DNA from 3 places in the Streptomyces sp. NPDC111628 genome. Region 2 is predicted to be linked to each of the others. Evidence: riboswitches for the same ligand, from Rfam matches in the RefSeq annotation. Region 2 holds a riboswitch; each other region holds the start of a gene.
The links. Region 2 has a riboswitch for cobalamin ahead of metE (5-methyltetrahydropteroyltriglutamate--homocysteine S-methyltransferase). Riboswitches for the same ligand answer to the same signal wherever they lie in the genome.

Region 1: another riboswitch for cobalamin. It lies ahead of ACZ7MF_RS05710 (ribonucleoside-diphosphate reductase subunit alpha); the one in region 2 lies ahead of metE (5-methyltetrahydropteroyltriglutamate--homocysteine S-methyltransferase).
Region 3: another riboswitch for cobalamin. It lies ahead of ACZ7MF_RS32855 (cobalamin biosynthesis protein); the one in region 2 lies ahead of metE (5-methyltetrahydropteroyltriglutamate--homocysteine S-methyltransferase).

The regions. Positions count from the first base shown of each region.
Region 1 is NZ_JBVKBZ010000001.1:1,160,377-1,164,578, reverse strand. Features, by position in the region: gene mctP (monocarboxylate uptake permease MctP) at 1-587, shown strand, start outside; gene ACZ7MF_RS05715 (GNAT family N-acetyltransferase) at 659-1,165, shown strand; cobalamin riboswitch at 1,244-1,387, shown strand; gene ACZ7MF_RS05710 (ribonucleoside-diphosphate reductase subunit alpha) at 1,511-3,886, shown strand; gene ACZ7MF_RS05705 (ribonucleotide-diphosphate reductase subunit beta) at 3,886-4,202, shown strand, end outside.
Region 2 is NZ_JBVKBZ010000003.1:839,444-843,645, forward strand. Features, by position in the region: gene ACZ7MF_RS18805 (hypothetical protein) at 1-3, opposite strand, end outside; gene tsaD (tRNA (adenosine(37)-N6)-threonylcarbamoyltransferase complex transferase subunit TsaD) at 342-1,394, shown strand; gene ACZ7MF_RS18815 (GNAT family N-acetyltransferase) at 1,394-1,975, shown strand; cobalamin riboswitch at 2,045-2,241, shown strand; gene metE (5-methyltetrahydropteroyltriglutamate--homocysteine S-methyltransferase) at 2,420-4,202, shown strand, end outside.
Region 3 is NZ_JBVKBZ010000007.1:52,391-56,592, forward strand. Features, by position in the region: gene pitH (low-affinity phosphate transporter PitH) at 1-971, shown strand, start outside; gene ACZ7MF_RS32850 (hypothetical protein) at 1,006-1,227, shown strand; cobalamin riboswitch at 1,377-1,517, shown strand; gene ACZ7MF_RS32855 (cobalamin biosynthesis protein) at 1,624-2,607, shown strand; gene ACZ7MF_RS32860 (cobyric acid synthase) at 2,604-4,136, shown strand; gene cobN (cobaltochelatase subunit CobN) at 4,133-4,202, shown strand, end outside.

The DNA.
Region 1 (4,202 bases), on a different contig from region 2:
TCGGCGCGCTGGTCCCGGCGGCGATCATGTCGATCGCGGCCGCGAACCTGTTCACCCGCAACATCTACAAGGACTTCATCAAGCCGGACGCCACGCCGCAGCAGGAGACGAAGGTCTCCAAGCTGGTGTCGCTGCTGGTGAAGGTGGGCGCGCTGATCTTCGTCCTGGGCATGGACAAGACCGTCGCGATCAACTTCCAGCTGCTGGGCGGCATCTGGATCCTGCAGACCTTCCCGGCCCTGGTCGGCGGCCTGTTCACCCGCTGGTTCCACCGCTGGGCGCTGCTCGGCGGCTGGGCGGTCGGCATGGTCTACGGCACCGTCGCCGCCTACGGTGTCGCCTCGCCGACGCAGAAGCACTTCGGCGGCTCCTCCGACGAGATCCCCGGCATCGGCGAGATCGGCTACATCGGTCTCACCGCCTTCGTGCTGAACGTGCTGGTCACCGTGGTCCTGACCTTCGTCCTGCGGGCCGTCAAGGCGCCCGACGGCGTCGACGAGACCAAGCCGTCCGACTACACGGCGGACGCCGGCGACCCCGGCGTCCAGGTGGAACTGCCCCCGGCCACGGCGGGCAGCTCGCACTAGCGGCGCTCTTCAGCGGGCCGTCGGAGAAATCCGGCGGCCCGTTGTCGTACCCGTGGGGCACACTCGGCGTCATGGACTTCGTGATCCGGCGGGCGACGGCCGAGGAGTACGACACCCTCGGCGAGATCACCGCGCAGGCCTATCTGCGCGACGGCCTCCTCGACTTCGGGGAGAGCGACACCTACCTGGACGAGCTGCGCGACGTGGCCAAGCGGGCGGCGGCCGCCGAGGTGCTGGTCGCCGTGGCCGACGGCCGGGTGCTCGGCGGCGTGACCTTCGTGCCCTCCGGCGGCCCCATGGCGGACATCGCGCGTCCCGGCGAGGCCGAGATACGCATGCTCGCCGTCGCCCGCGAGGCACGCGGCCGCGGGGCGGGCGAGGCTCTGGTGCGGGCCTGCCTCGACCGCGCCCGGACGGTGGCCGGTTGCACGGGCGTCGTGCTGTCGACCCAGACCGCCATGCGCACCGCCCACCGCCTCTACGCCCGCCTGGGCTTCGCCCGCACGCCCGACCGCGACTGGAACCCGCTGCCGGAGCTGGACGACATCACGCTGCTCACCTACGCACTGACGCTCTGACACGGCCGCGGCACCCCGCCACAACACCCCGCCGAGACACAACATCTGGGGGTGCTCGCGCCCCCCGGCACAAGATGTATGCTCGTGCTCGCTGTCGCCGCAGGGGAATCCGGTGCGAATCCGGAACTGTCCCGCAACGGTGTACTTGCGTGCATCCGTACGTCTTCGCACGTGCGCGCACGCCTGTCCAGTCCGAGGACCTGCCGACAGTGCGCCCGGCCGTCCCGGTCCGGGTGCCATGTCGTCCGGGCCTCGTGGAGTGGGCCGGTGGACGCGGACGCCGTGCGCGCTCGTGAGCCCCCCTGCCCTCCGCCAGGCCCCGTGCCGAGCGAGGGAGTGCTCCACGTGACCATCGCGCCAGCCGATCCGGCTTCAGCGACCCCGGTGACGGCGACCGGGGAACCCGACGGACCCGGTGCCGCCCTGCTGCGGACCCTGACCGGGCTGACCGCCGACCTCCAGGGCGCCGACCCCGGCCGGGTGGCCGCCGCCGCACTGCGCGGCCGGTCCGCCCGCGCCGACGAGGCCGAGCTGCGCGAGCTGGCCACCGAGGCGGCCGCCGGTCTGATCTCGGAGGACCCGGTCTACTCCCGGCTGGCCGCCCGCCTGCTGACCATCGGCATCCGCGCCGAGGCCGCCTCCCAGGGCGTCGTCACCTTCACCGGCTCCGTCGCCACCGGCCACCGCGAGGGCCTGATCGCCGACCGCACCGCGGCCTTCGTACGGCTGCACGCGGCCCGCCTCGACGGGCTGATCGACCCGGCCGCCGACGACCGCTTCGGCTACTTCGGCCTGCGCACCCTCTACAGCCGCTACCTGCTCCGCCACCCGATCACCCGCAAGGCGGTGGAGACGCCCCAGCACTTCCTGCTGCGGGTCGCCGCCGGACTCGCCGAAGACGACACCTCCCGCGCGGTGGACGAGGTCGCCGCCCTGTACGGCCTGATGAGCCGCCTGGACTACCTGCCCTCCTCCCCCACCCTCTTCAACTCCGGCACCCGGCACGCCCAGATGTCGTCCTGCTACCTCCTGGACTCCCCCAAGGACGAGCTGGACTCCCTCTACGACCGCCTCCACCAGGTGGCCCGCCTGTCCAAGCACGCCGGCGGCATCGGCATCGCCTACTCCCGCGTCCGCGCCCGGGGTTCGCTGATCCGGGGCACCAACGGGCACTCCAACGGCATCGTCCCGTTCCTGAAGACGCTGGACGCCTCGGTGGCGGCCGTGAACCAGGGCGGCCGGCGCAAGGGCGCGGCGGCGGTCTACCTGGAGACCTGGCACGCGGACGTCGAGGAGTTCCTGGAGCTGCGGGACAACACCGGCGAGGACGCCCGCCGTACGCACAACCTGAACCTCGCGCACTGGGTGCCGGACGAGTTCATGCGGCGGGTGGACGCCGACGGGACCTGGTCGCTGTTCTCCCCCGCCGACGTGCCGGAGCTGACCGACCTGTGGGGCGAGGAGTTCGACGCGGCCTACCGCAGGGCGGAGGAGGCGGGGCTCGCCCGCAAGTCGCTGCCCGCCCGCGAGCTGTACGGCCGCATGATGCGCACCCTCGCGCAGACCGGCAACGGCTGGATGACCTTCAAGGACACCGCCAACCGCACGGCGAACCAGACCGCGACCCCCGGTCACGTCGTCCACTCCTCCAACCTCTGCACGGAGATCCTGGAGGTCACCGACGACGGGGAGACGGCGGTCTGCAACCTGGGCTCGGTCAACCTCGGCGCGTTCGTCGACCCGGCGCAGGGGGACATGGACTGGGAGCGCCTGGACGCCACCGTCCGCACCGCGGTCACCTTCCTGGACCGGGTCGTCGACATCAACTTCTACCCGACCGAGCAGGCGGGCCGCTCCAACGCCCGCTGGCGCCCGGTCGGCCTCGGCGCGATGGGCCTCCAGGACGTCTTCTTCCAGCTGCGCCTGCCCTTCGACTCCCCCGAGGCGAAGGCCCTGTCCACCCGCATCGCCGAGCGGATCATGCTCGCCGCGTACGAGACCTCCGCCGACCTCGCCGAGCGGGGCGGCCCGCTGCCGGCCTGGGAGAAGACCCGTACGGCCAAGGGGGTGCTGCACCCGGACCACTACGGCGTCGAGCCCGCCTGGCCGGAGCGCTGGGCCGCGCTGCGCGCGCGCATGGCGACCACCGGGCTGCGCAACTCGCTGCTCCTGGCCATCGCGCCGACCGCGACCATCGCCTCCATCGCCGGGGTCTACGAGTGCATCGAGCCGCAGGTGTCCAACCTGTTCAAGCGCGAGACGCTGTCGGGTGAGTTCCTCCAGGTCAACTCGTACCTGGTGGACGACCTCAAGCGGCTCGGCGTGTGGGACGCACGCACCCGTGAGGCGCTGCGCGAGGCCAACGGCTCGGTGCAGGGCTTCACCTGGATCCCCGAGGACGTGCGCGCGCTGTACCGCACGGCCTGGGAGATCCCGCAGCGCGGCCTGATCGACATGGCCGCCGCCCGCACCCCTTACCTCGACCAGGCCCAGTCGCTGAACCTGTTCCTGGAGACGCCGACCATCGGGAAGCTCTCCTCGATGTACGCGTACGCCTGGAAGCAGGGCCTGAAGACCACGTACTACCTGCGTTCGCGCCCGGCGACCCGGATCGCCCGCGCCGCGGCCCGCGCCACCACCGTCCCCGTGCAGGCCGGCCCGGACCCCGAAGCGGTCGCCTGCTCCCTGGAAAACCCCGAGTCCTGCGAGGCCTGCCAGTAATGACCACCGAGATCCCCGCGAACCCCGCGACGCCCGTCACGAAGAACCTGCTCGACCCGGGCTTCGAGCTGACCCTGCGCCCCATGCGCTACCCGGACTTCTACGAGCGCTACCGGGACGCCATCAAGAACACCTGGCACGTCGAGGAGGTCGACCTCCACTCGGACGTCGCCGACCTGGCGAAGCTCAGCCCCATGGAGCAGCACCTGATCGGCCGCCTGGTGGCCTTCTTCGCCACGGGTGACTCGATCGTCGCGAACAACCTGGTGCTGACCCTCTACAAGCACATCAACTCCCCCGAGGCGCGGCTGTACCT
Region 2 (4,202 bases):
CATGGCGGCTCATCCTTGCAGTCTCGACGCCCCGTCAGGGGGAGTACGAGAAGTTCCCGGACCCGCGACTCAACCCGCTCGCGGTGATTCATGTCACGTCAACCCATGGGAACTTCGGACGAGTTGCGGCCGACCGCCTCCCCGAGGAGGGGCGTCGTTGGCGACGGGACAGACAGGGCGAACCGGGCAGGACGGGTGGAGTGTGCGGGCCGCCGCGACCTTGGCCAGTCCCACCTCCACGTGCACGTCGAGGCGCGTCGATTCCCGTGGCGGCGCACATCGACAGCGATCTTATTGCACAATGTTCGCAACAACTTTCAAGGTGCAAGAAAGGTCGGTCGATGGGGTCTGCGGTGGTGCTGGGCATCGAGTCGTCCTGCGACGAGACGGGCGCCGGTCTGGTCCGGAACGGGCGGCTGCTGGGGAACGCGGTGGCGTCGAGCATGGACGAGCACGCCCGCTTCGGCGGTGTGGTGCCCGAGATCGCCTCCCGCGCCCACCTTCACGCGCTGCGTCCGGTCGTCCGGCGGGCACTGGACGAGGCCGGGCTGCGGCTGTCCGACATCGGGGCGGTCGCCGTGACCACCGGCCCCGGGCTGTCGGGTGCCCTGCAGGTGGGTCTCGCCGGTGCGAAGGGCATCGCCTACTCGCTCGGGGTGCCGTTGTACGGGGTGCACCACCTGGCCGGGCACGTCGCCGCCGACACGCTGGAGCACGGCCCGCTGCCCAACCCGTGCATGGTCCTCATCGTCTCCGGCGGCCATACCTCTCTGCTCCTCGTCCGCGACCTTGCCCGGGACCGGATCACGCACCTCGGAGACACGCTCGACGACGCGGCCGGGGAGTGCTTCGACAAAGTGGCGCGGGTCTTCGGACTGCCGTACCCCGGCGGTCCGGCCATCGACCGGACAGCGCGAGTGGGGGATCCTCGCGCTGTCCCCTTTCCGCGCCCGCTGCCGGGGTCGTACGACTTCTCCTTCTCGGGGCTGAAGACGGCAGCCGCCCGCTGGGCGGAGGGACATGCCGGACGTGAGCTGCCGGTGGCCGACGGCGCGGCCTCGCTCCAGGAGGCCGTCGCCGACGTCCTGACCCGCAAGGCCGTCGCCGCCTGCGCCGAGCACGGGGTGGGCACCCTCGTCGTGGTCGGCGGCGTCGCCGCGAACTCGCGGGTGCGGTCACTGGCCGAAGAGCGCTGCCGCGCGGCCGGGGTCGAGCTGCGGGTGCCGCCACTGCGGCTGTGCACCGACAACGGCGCGATGATCGCGGCCGTCGGCGACCTCCTCGTACAGGCCGGAGCCGAACCGGCCCCGCTCAACGTGTCCATCGACCCGTCGGCGCCCCTGGAGTACGCCGCCCTGCACCCGGCCGCCACCGGACGGGCGGTGGCCGCCTGATGAGGGCCGACATCCACGTCCACCGGGGCGCCGAACTGCTCGTGCACACCGACGCACTGCGGTCGGTGTACGTCGACGCCTTCTGCGCCCCGCCCTGGAACGAGGACGAAGCAAGGGCGACGGAATTCGTCTGCCGGCTGCCGACGAACGTGGGCCGTCCCGGCTTCACGGCCGCGACCGCCGTGCGTGACGGGGACCTACTGGGCTTCGCAACCGCTTGGACGACCCCGGCGCCCTTCCCCACCGACCGCTGCTACCCGCAGGCCGCCGCCGGCCTCGGTCCCACGGACACCGCGGACTGGCTGTGCGGGGCCCTGGAGATCGACGAACTGGCCGTCCGTCCCGCCGCACGCGGCACCGGACTCGCCGGGGACCTCCTAGAAGCGGTGACGGCGGGCGCGCCCGACGGGCGTGCCTGGCTGCTGACCTCCGTCCAGAACACGCGGGCCGTGGCCTTCTACCGCCGCCAGGGGTGGACGCAGGCCACCCACCCGTCCCCCGCCGGCAAGGGCATCGTCGTCTTCCTCGGTCCGCGCCACCCCGCCGGCGCGCGGGGCAGGAGCGCGGTTCCGGAGGCGTGACACGGGTCACCGCCCGGATGCCGGGCGCCTGCACTCCTGACGGGCCGGCTGCCCGTAGGCTGCCCGCAGCAGCTGGTTCGCCCCGTTCTCCAGACGGGGTGTCGTAAGAGGGAACCCGGTGGGAATCCGGGACTGCCCCGCAGCGGTGAGCGGGAACGACCGCCGTCATACGCACTGGGTCCGAGGTACCGGGCCCGGGAAGCGACGGCCAGTAGGTGTCCTCGAACGGAGAGGACGTGCCCGCGAGTCCGAAGACCTGCCAACTGCCCGCGCGCGAACCGTTCGTGCGTGGACATCCCGGTGACCTCGAGGGCGGGTCGGCGTACATACCAGGCGGATGTGTCTGCCCTGCTGCGCAGCGTAGGTCACGCCCGGTGTGTCACTCCTTCGCGTACTCGTCCCGTCTCCGGGATCTCAGGGATTCATCTCGCGAAGGAGATCTCCGTGACCACGAAGTCCGCAGCCGCGGCGGCACGGGCCACCGTGTACGGCTACCCCCGCCAGGGGCGGAACCGGGAACTGAAGAAGGCCGTCGAGGGTTACTGGAAGGGCCACGTCACCGCCGACTCCCTGCGCGCCACGGCCGCGGAGCTGCGCCGGACGAACTGGCAGCAGTTGGCCGACGCCGGCATCGACGACGTACCCACCGGTGACTTCTCGTACTACGACCATGTGCTCGACACCACCGTGATGGTCGGCGCGATTCCCGAGCGTCACCGTTCCGCCGTGGCAGACGACGCGCTCGGCGGCTACTTCGCCATGGCGCGCGGCACCCAGGAGGTGGCGCCACTGGAAATGACCAAGTGGTTCGACACCAACTACCACTACCTCGTCCCGGAACTGGGCCCGGACACCGCGTTCACCGCCGACTCCACCAAGCAGGTCGACGAACTGAAGGAGGCCCTCGCCCTCGGCCTCACTGCCCGGCCCGTTCTCGTCGGTCCCGTCACCTACCTTCTGCTGGCCAAACCCGCCCCGGGCGTGCCCGCGGGCTTCGACCCGCTCACCCTGCTGGACCGGCTCCTGCCCGTCTATGCCGAGGTCCTGGCCGATCTGCGGGCCGCGGGCGCGGAGTGGGTGCAGCTGGACGAACCCGTTCTCGTGCAGGACCGCACCCCGGCCCAACTCAACGCCGCCGAACGCGCCTACCGCGACCTCGGCGCCCTTGCCGACCGGCCGAAGCTGCTGGTCGCCTCCTACTTCGACCGGCTCGGCGATGCGCTGCCGATGCTCGCCAAGGCCCCGGTCGAAGGGCTTGCCCTGGACTTCACCGGGAGCGCCGCCAACCTCGACGCGCTGGCCGCCGTCGGCGGGTTGCCCGGAAAACGCCTGGTCGCCGGTGTCGTGAACGGCCGCAACATCTGGGTCAACGATCTCGCCCGCTCCCTGTCGACCCTCGGCACCCTGCTGGGCCTGGCCGACCGCGTCGACGTGTCCGCCTCCTGTTCCCTGTTGCACGTCCCCCTGGACACCGCCGCCGAGCGGGACATCGAGCCGCAGATCCTGCGCTGGCTCGCCTTCGCGAAGGAGAAGACCGTCGAGGTCGTCACCCTCGCCAGGGGCCTCGCCCAGGGCACCGACGCCATCGCCGCCGACCTGGCGGCCAACCGCGCCGACCTCGCCTCCCGCGCCAACTCCCCCATCACCCGCGATCCCGACGTCCGCGCCCGTGCCGCCGCGGTCTCCGGGGCCGACACGCGACGTTCCCAGTCCTACGCGGAGCGCGCCGCGGCACAGCGCTCGCACCTGCGCCTGCCGTTGCTGCCGACGACCACGATCGGTTCCTTCCCGCAGACCGGCGAACTGCGCACCGCTCGCGCCGACCTGCGTGCCGGGCGGATCGACACGGCCGGCTACGAGGAGCGGATCAAGACGGAGATCCAGGAGGTGATCTCCTTCCAGGAGCAGACCGGCCTCGACGTCCTGGTGCACGGCGAACCCGAACGCAACGACATGGTCCAGTACTTCGCCGAACAGCTGACCGGCTACCTCGCCACCCGGCACGGCTGGGTCCAGTCCTACGGCACCCGTTACGTCCGCCCGCCGATCCTGGCCGGCGACATCTCCCGTCCGGACCCGATGACCGTGCGCTGGACCACGTACGCCCAGTCCCTCACCGGCCGCCCGGTCAAGGGCATGCTCACCGGTCCCGTCACCATGCTCGCCTGGTCCTTCGTCCGTGACGACCAGCCCCTCGCCGACACCGCCCGCCAGGTCGCGCTCGCCC
Region 3 (4,202 bases), on a different contig from region 2:
TTCCGTCCAGCTCCTCGCACGCCCTGATGGGCGGCCTGATCGGTGCCGCCGTCGCCTCGGCCGGTATCGGCGCGGTCAACGGCGACGTGCTCGTCACCAAGGTGCTCCTGCCCGCGATCGCCGCCCCGATCGTGGCCGGCCTCGCGGCGATGCTCGCCTCCCGGATGACGTACTCGCTGGGCCGCAAGGCCGACGGCAGGGCCGCCAAGAAGGGCTACCGGGCCGGCCAGATCGCCTCCGCCGGTCTGGTCTCGTTGGCCCACGGCACCAACGACGCCCAGAAGACCATGGGCATCATCACCCTCGCCCTGATCGCCGGCGGCTCGCTCGCCCCCGACTCCGACCCGCCCGTGTGGGTCATCCTGAGCGCGGGCCTGGCCATCGCGCTCGGCACCTACCTGGGCGGCTGGCGCATCATCCGCACCATGGGCAAGGGCCTGACCGACCTCCAGCCGCAGCAGGGCTTCGCCGCCCAGACCAGCGCCGCCACGGTCATCCTGGCCTCCTCCCACCTCGGCTTCTCGCTGTCCACCACGCACTCGGTCTCCGGTGCGGTGATGGGCGCGGGCCTCGGCCGCAAGGGCGGCGTGGTCCGCTGGTCCACGGCCACCCGGATGTTCGTCGCCTGGGGCCTGACGCTGCCGGCCGCGGCCCTGGTCGCCGCGCTCGCCGAGTGGGTCTGCCGCGCAGGCGACTGGGGCACGGCCCTCGTCGCGGTGTTCCTGATCGCGTCCAGCTTCGCGATCTGGCGGATCTCCCGCCGCGAGGTCGTCGACCACACCAACGTCGTCGACGGCGACCCGGTGGACACCGAGGGGCCCGGGCAGCCCGAGCCCGCCGGTGTGGTCACCACGGCGATGGCCGCCGTGTCGCCGCCCCCGACGGGCGCCACCGAGGACCTGGCGGCCACCGTCCCCGCCCCGGCCACCACCCCCGACCCCAAGGCCCCGTCGGCCGCCACCACCGTCTGAACCCGCCTGCCGGGTACGAAGGAAGCGAACCTCCATGAGCATCGACTGGGCAGCCCTCGGCTCCGTCTTCGGCGTCAGCCTCGTGGTCACGGTGGCCCTGGTGGGCCTGTTCACCCTCGGCATCGTCGGCCTCTCCCGCCAGGAGCGGGCCGCCGCCCAGGGCGGCTCCGCGGCCCTCGCGGTCACCGGCGCGTACGCGTGCTTCGCGGCCTGCCTGGCGGCGGTGGCGTACGGGATCTATCTGATCGTCGCCTGAGCGCCCTGCGCACCACCGCGCACGCTCCGGGGCGGGGCGCGGGACGGACTCGAACCGTTCCGCGCCCCGCCTCTTCGCGTGCCGGCGCACACCACTCGGGTGTGGGCCTTCGCACACTCCCCCGTCGCAGGTCAACGCCAGGTTGACGGGTGTTCGCGGGCCGTGGTGGACTTCCGGGGCCATCTACGGCGGCAGAAGAGGAAGCCCGGTGCGAATCCGGCGCGGTCCCGCCACTGTGACCGGGGACAGGATCCCCGGGAGCCAGGAACTCTCGCCGCCGTGCTCTTCGAACCAGGGCGCGGACACCCTGAGTGAGGACCTATCGCCATGCGCGGCTGCCGTTCCGGGCTCACCAGCGACACGCTTCGACTTCCCCTTCCCACGGCCGGTTGAGCCGTGCGTGCCGGACGCGTCTTCGCGTACGGCGCCGCCGCCGGCCTCCTCGGTGACCTCCTCCTCGGCGATCCTCGCCGCGGACACCCGGTCGCCGTGTTCGGCCGTGCCGCGGGCGCCGTGGAACAGGTGCTGTGGCGGGACCACCGGGGCCGGGGCGCCCTGCACACCGTCGTGTGCGCCGGCGGCGCCGCCGTCCTCGGCTCGGCCGCCGCGCATGCCGTACGCCGCTCCCCCGCCGCCTCCGTCGCGCTGACCGCCGCGGCCACCTGGTCGGTCGTCGGCGGCACCTCGCTGGCCCGCGAGGCCACTGCCATCGGCCGTGCGCTGGGGGCCGGGGACGTCGAGGCGGCGCGGGCGCGGCTGCCGCACCTGTGCGGGCGGGACCCGCAGGCGCTGGACGCCGACGGGATCGCCCGGGCCGTCGTGGAGTCCGTCGCCGAGAACACCTCCGACGCGGTGGTGGGCGCCCTGGTGTGGGGCGCGGTGGCCGGGGTCCCCGGGCTGCTCGGCTTCCGGGCCGTGAACACCCTGGACGCGATGGTCGGCCACAAGTCGCCCAGGTACCGCCGCTACGGCTGGGCCTCGGCCCGCCTCGACGACCTCGCGGGCTGGCCGGGCGCCCGCCTCACCGCCGTGCTGACCACCGTGGCGGGCGGTGACCCGCGCGGCGCCCTGCGGGCCTGGCGCGCGGACGCCGCACAGCACCCGAGCCCCAACGCCGGGCCCGTGGAGGCCTCCTTCGCGGGCGCCCTCGGCGTGCGGCTCGGCGGCACGCTCTCCTACGGCGGGCGGGTCGAGCACCGGCCCGTCCTCAACGGGGCGGCGGGACGCGCCGTACGGGCCGGTTCCGGCGACATCGACCGTGCCGTACGGCTGTCCCGGCGCGTGGGCCTGCTGGCGCTGGGCGTGTGCGCGGGCGCGCGGCTGCTCGCGCGCGGGGCCACCGCGAAGAACCCGGGTGTCACGAAGGGACGTACGTCATGAACGGTGGCCTCCTCGTCGCGGGCACCACCTCCGACGCCGGCAAGAGCGTCGTCACCGCCGGGATCTGCCGCTGGCTGGTGCGCCAGGGCGTCAAGGTGGCGCCCTTCAAGGCGCAGAACATGTCGCTCAACTCCTTCGTGACCCGGGACGGCGCCGAGATCGGGCGGGCCCAGGCCATGCAGGCCCAGGCCTGCCGGGTGGAGCCGACCGCGCACATGAACCCCGTGCTGCTCAAGCCCGGCGGGGAGCGCAGCAGCCAGGTCGTGCTGCTCGGCAGGCCCGTGGGCGAGATGAGCGCCCGCGGCTATCACGGCGGGCGCCAGGAGCGGTTGCTCGGCACGGTGCTCGACTCGCTCGCCGAACTGCGCGGCACGTACGACGCGGTGATCTGCGAGGGCGCGGGCAGCCCGGCCGAGATCAACCTGCGGCGCACCGACATCGTGAACATGGGGATCGCCCGGGGCGCCGGACTCCCCGTCCTCGTCGTCGGCGACATCGACCGCGGGGGCGTCTTCGCCTCCTTCTTCGGCACGGTGGCGCTGCTGGCGCCCGAGGACCAGGCTCTGGTCGCCGGGTTCCTGGTGAACAAGTTCCGGGGTGATGTGTCGCTCCTGGAGCCCGGGTTGGAGATGCTGCACGGTCTCACCGGGCGGCGGACGTACGGCGTGCTGCCCTTCCGGCACGGGCTCGGCATCGACGAGGAGGACGGGCTGCGCGTCTCCCTGCGCGGGACCGTGCGGGAGTCCGTCGTCGCGCCGCCGGTCGGCGAGGACGTGCTGCGGGTCGCCGTCTGCGCGGTCCCGCTGATGTCCAACTTCACGGACGTGGACGCGCTGGCCGCCGAACCGGGCGTCGTGGTGCGGTTCGTGGACCGGCCGGAGGAACTGGCCGACGCCGACCTGGTGATCGTGCCGGGGACGCGCGGGACGGTCCGGGCCCTGGAGTGGCTCCGGGAGCGGGGGCTGGCGGACGCGCTCGTCCGGAGGGTCGCCGAGCAGCGGCCCGTGCTCGGCATCTGCGGCGGCTTCCAGCTCCTCGGCGAGCACATCGAGGACGAGGTCGAGTCCCGCGCCGGGCACGTGGACGGGCTGGGACTGCTCCCCGTGCGGGTGCGGTTCGACCGCGACAAGACCCTCACCCGGCCGGTGGGCGAGGCCCTCGGCGAGCGCGTCGAGGGGTACGAGATCCACCACGGGGTCGCCGAAGTGGTAGCGGGTGATGCGTTCATCTCTGATGACAGAGGACGCAGCCTGGACGGCTGCCGGGTCGGCCAGACCTGGGGCACGCACTGGCACGGCTCGCTGGAGTCGGACGGCTTCCGGCGGGCGTTCCTGCGCGAGGTGGCCGCCGCCGCGGGCCGCCGCTTCGTGCCGGCCCCCGACACCTCGTTCGCCGCGCTGCGCGAGGAGCAGCTCGACCGGCTCGGCGACCTGATCGAACACCACGCGGACACGGACGCGCTGTGGCGGCTCATCGAGTCCGGCGCTCCGCAAGGACTGCCCTTCATTCCACCGGGAGCGCCCGCATGAGCACAGTGCTGTTGTTGTCGACCGCCGACACGGACCTGCTGGCGGCCCGCGCGTCGGACGCCGCCT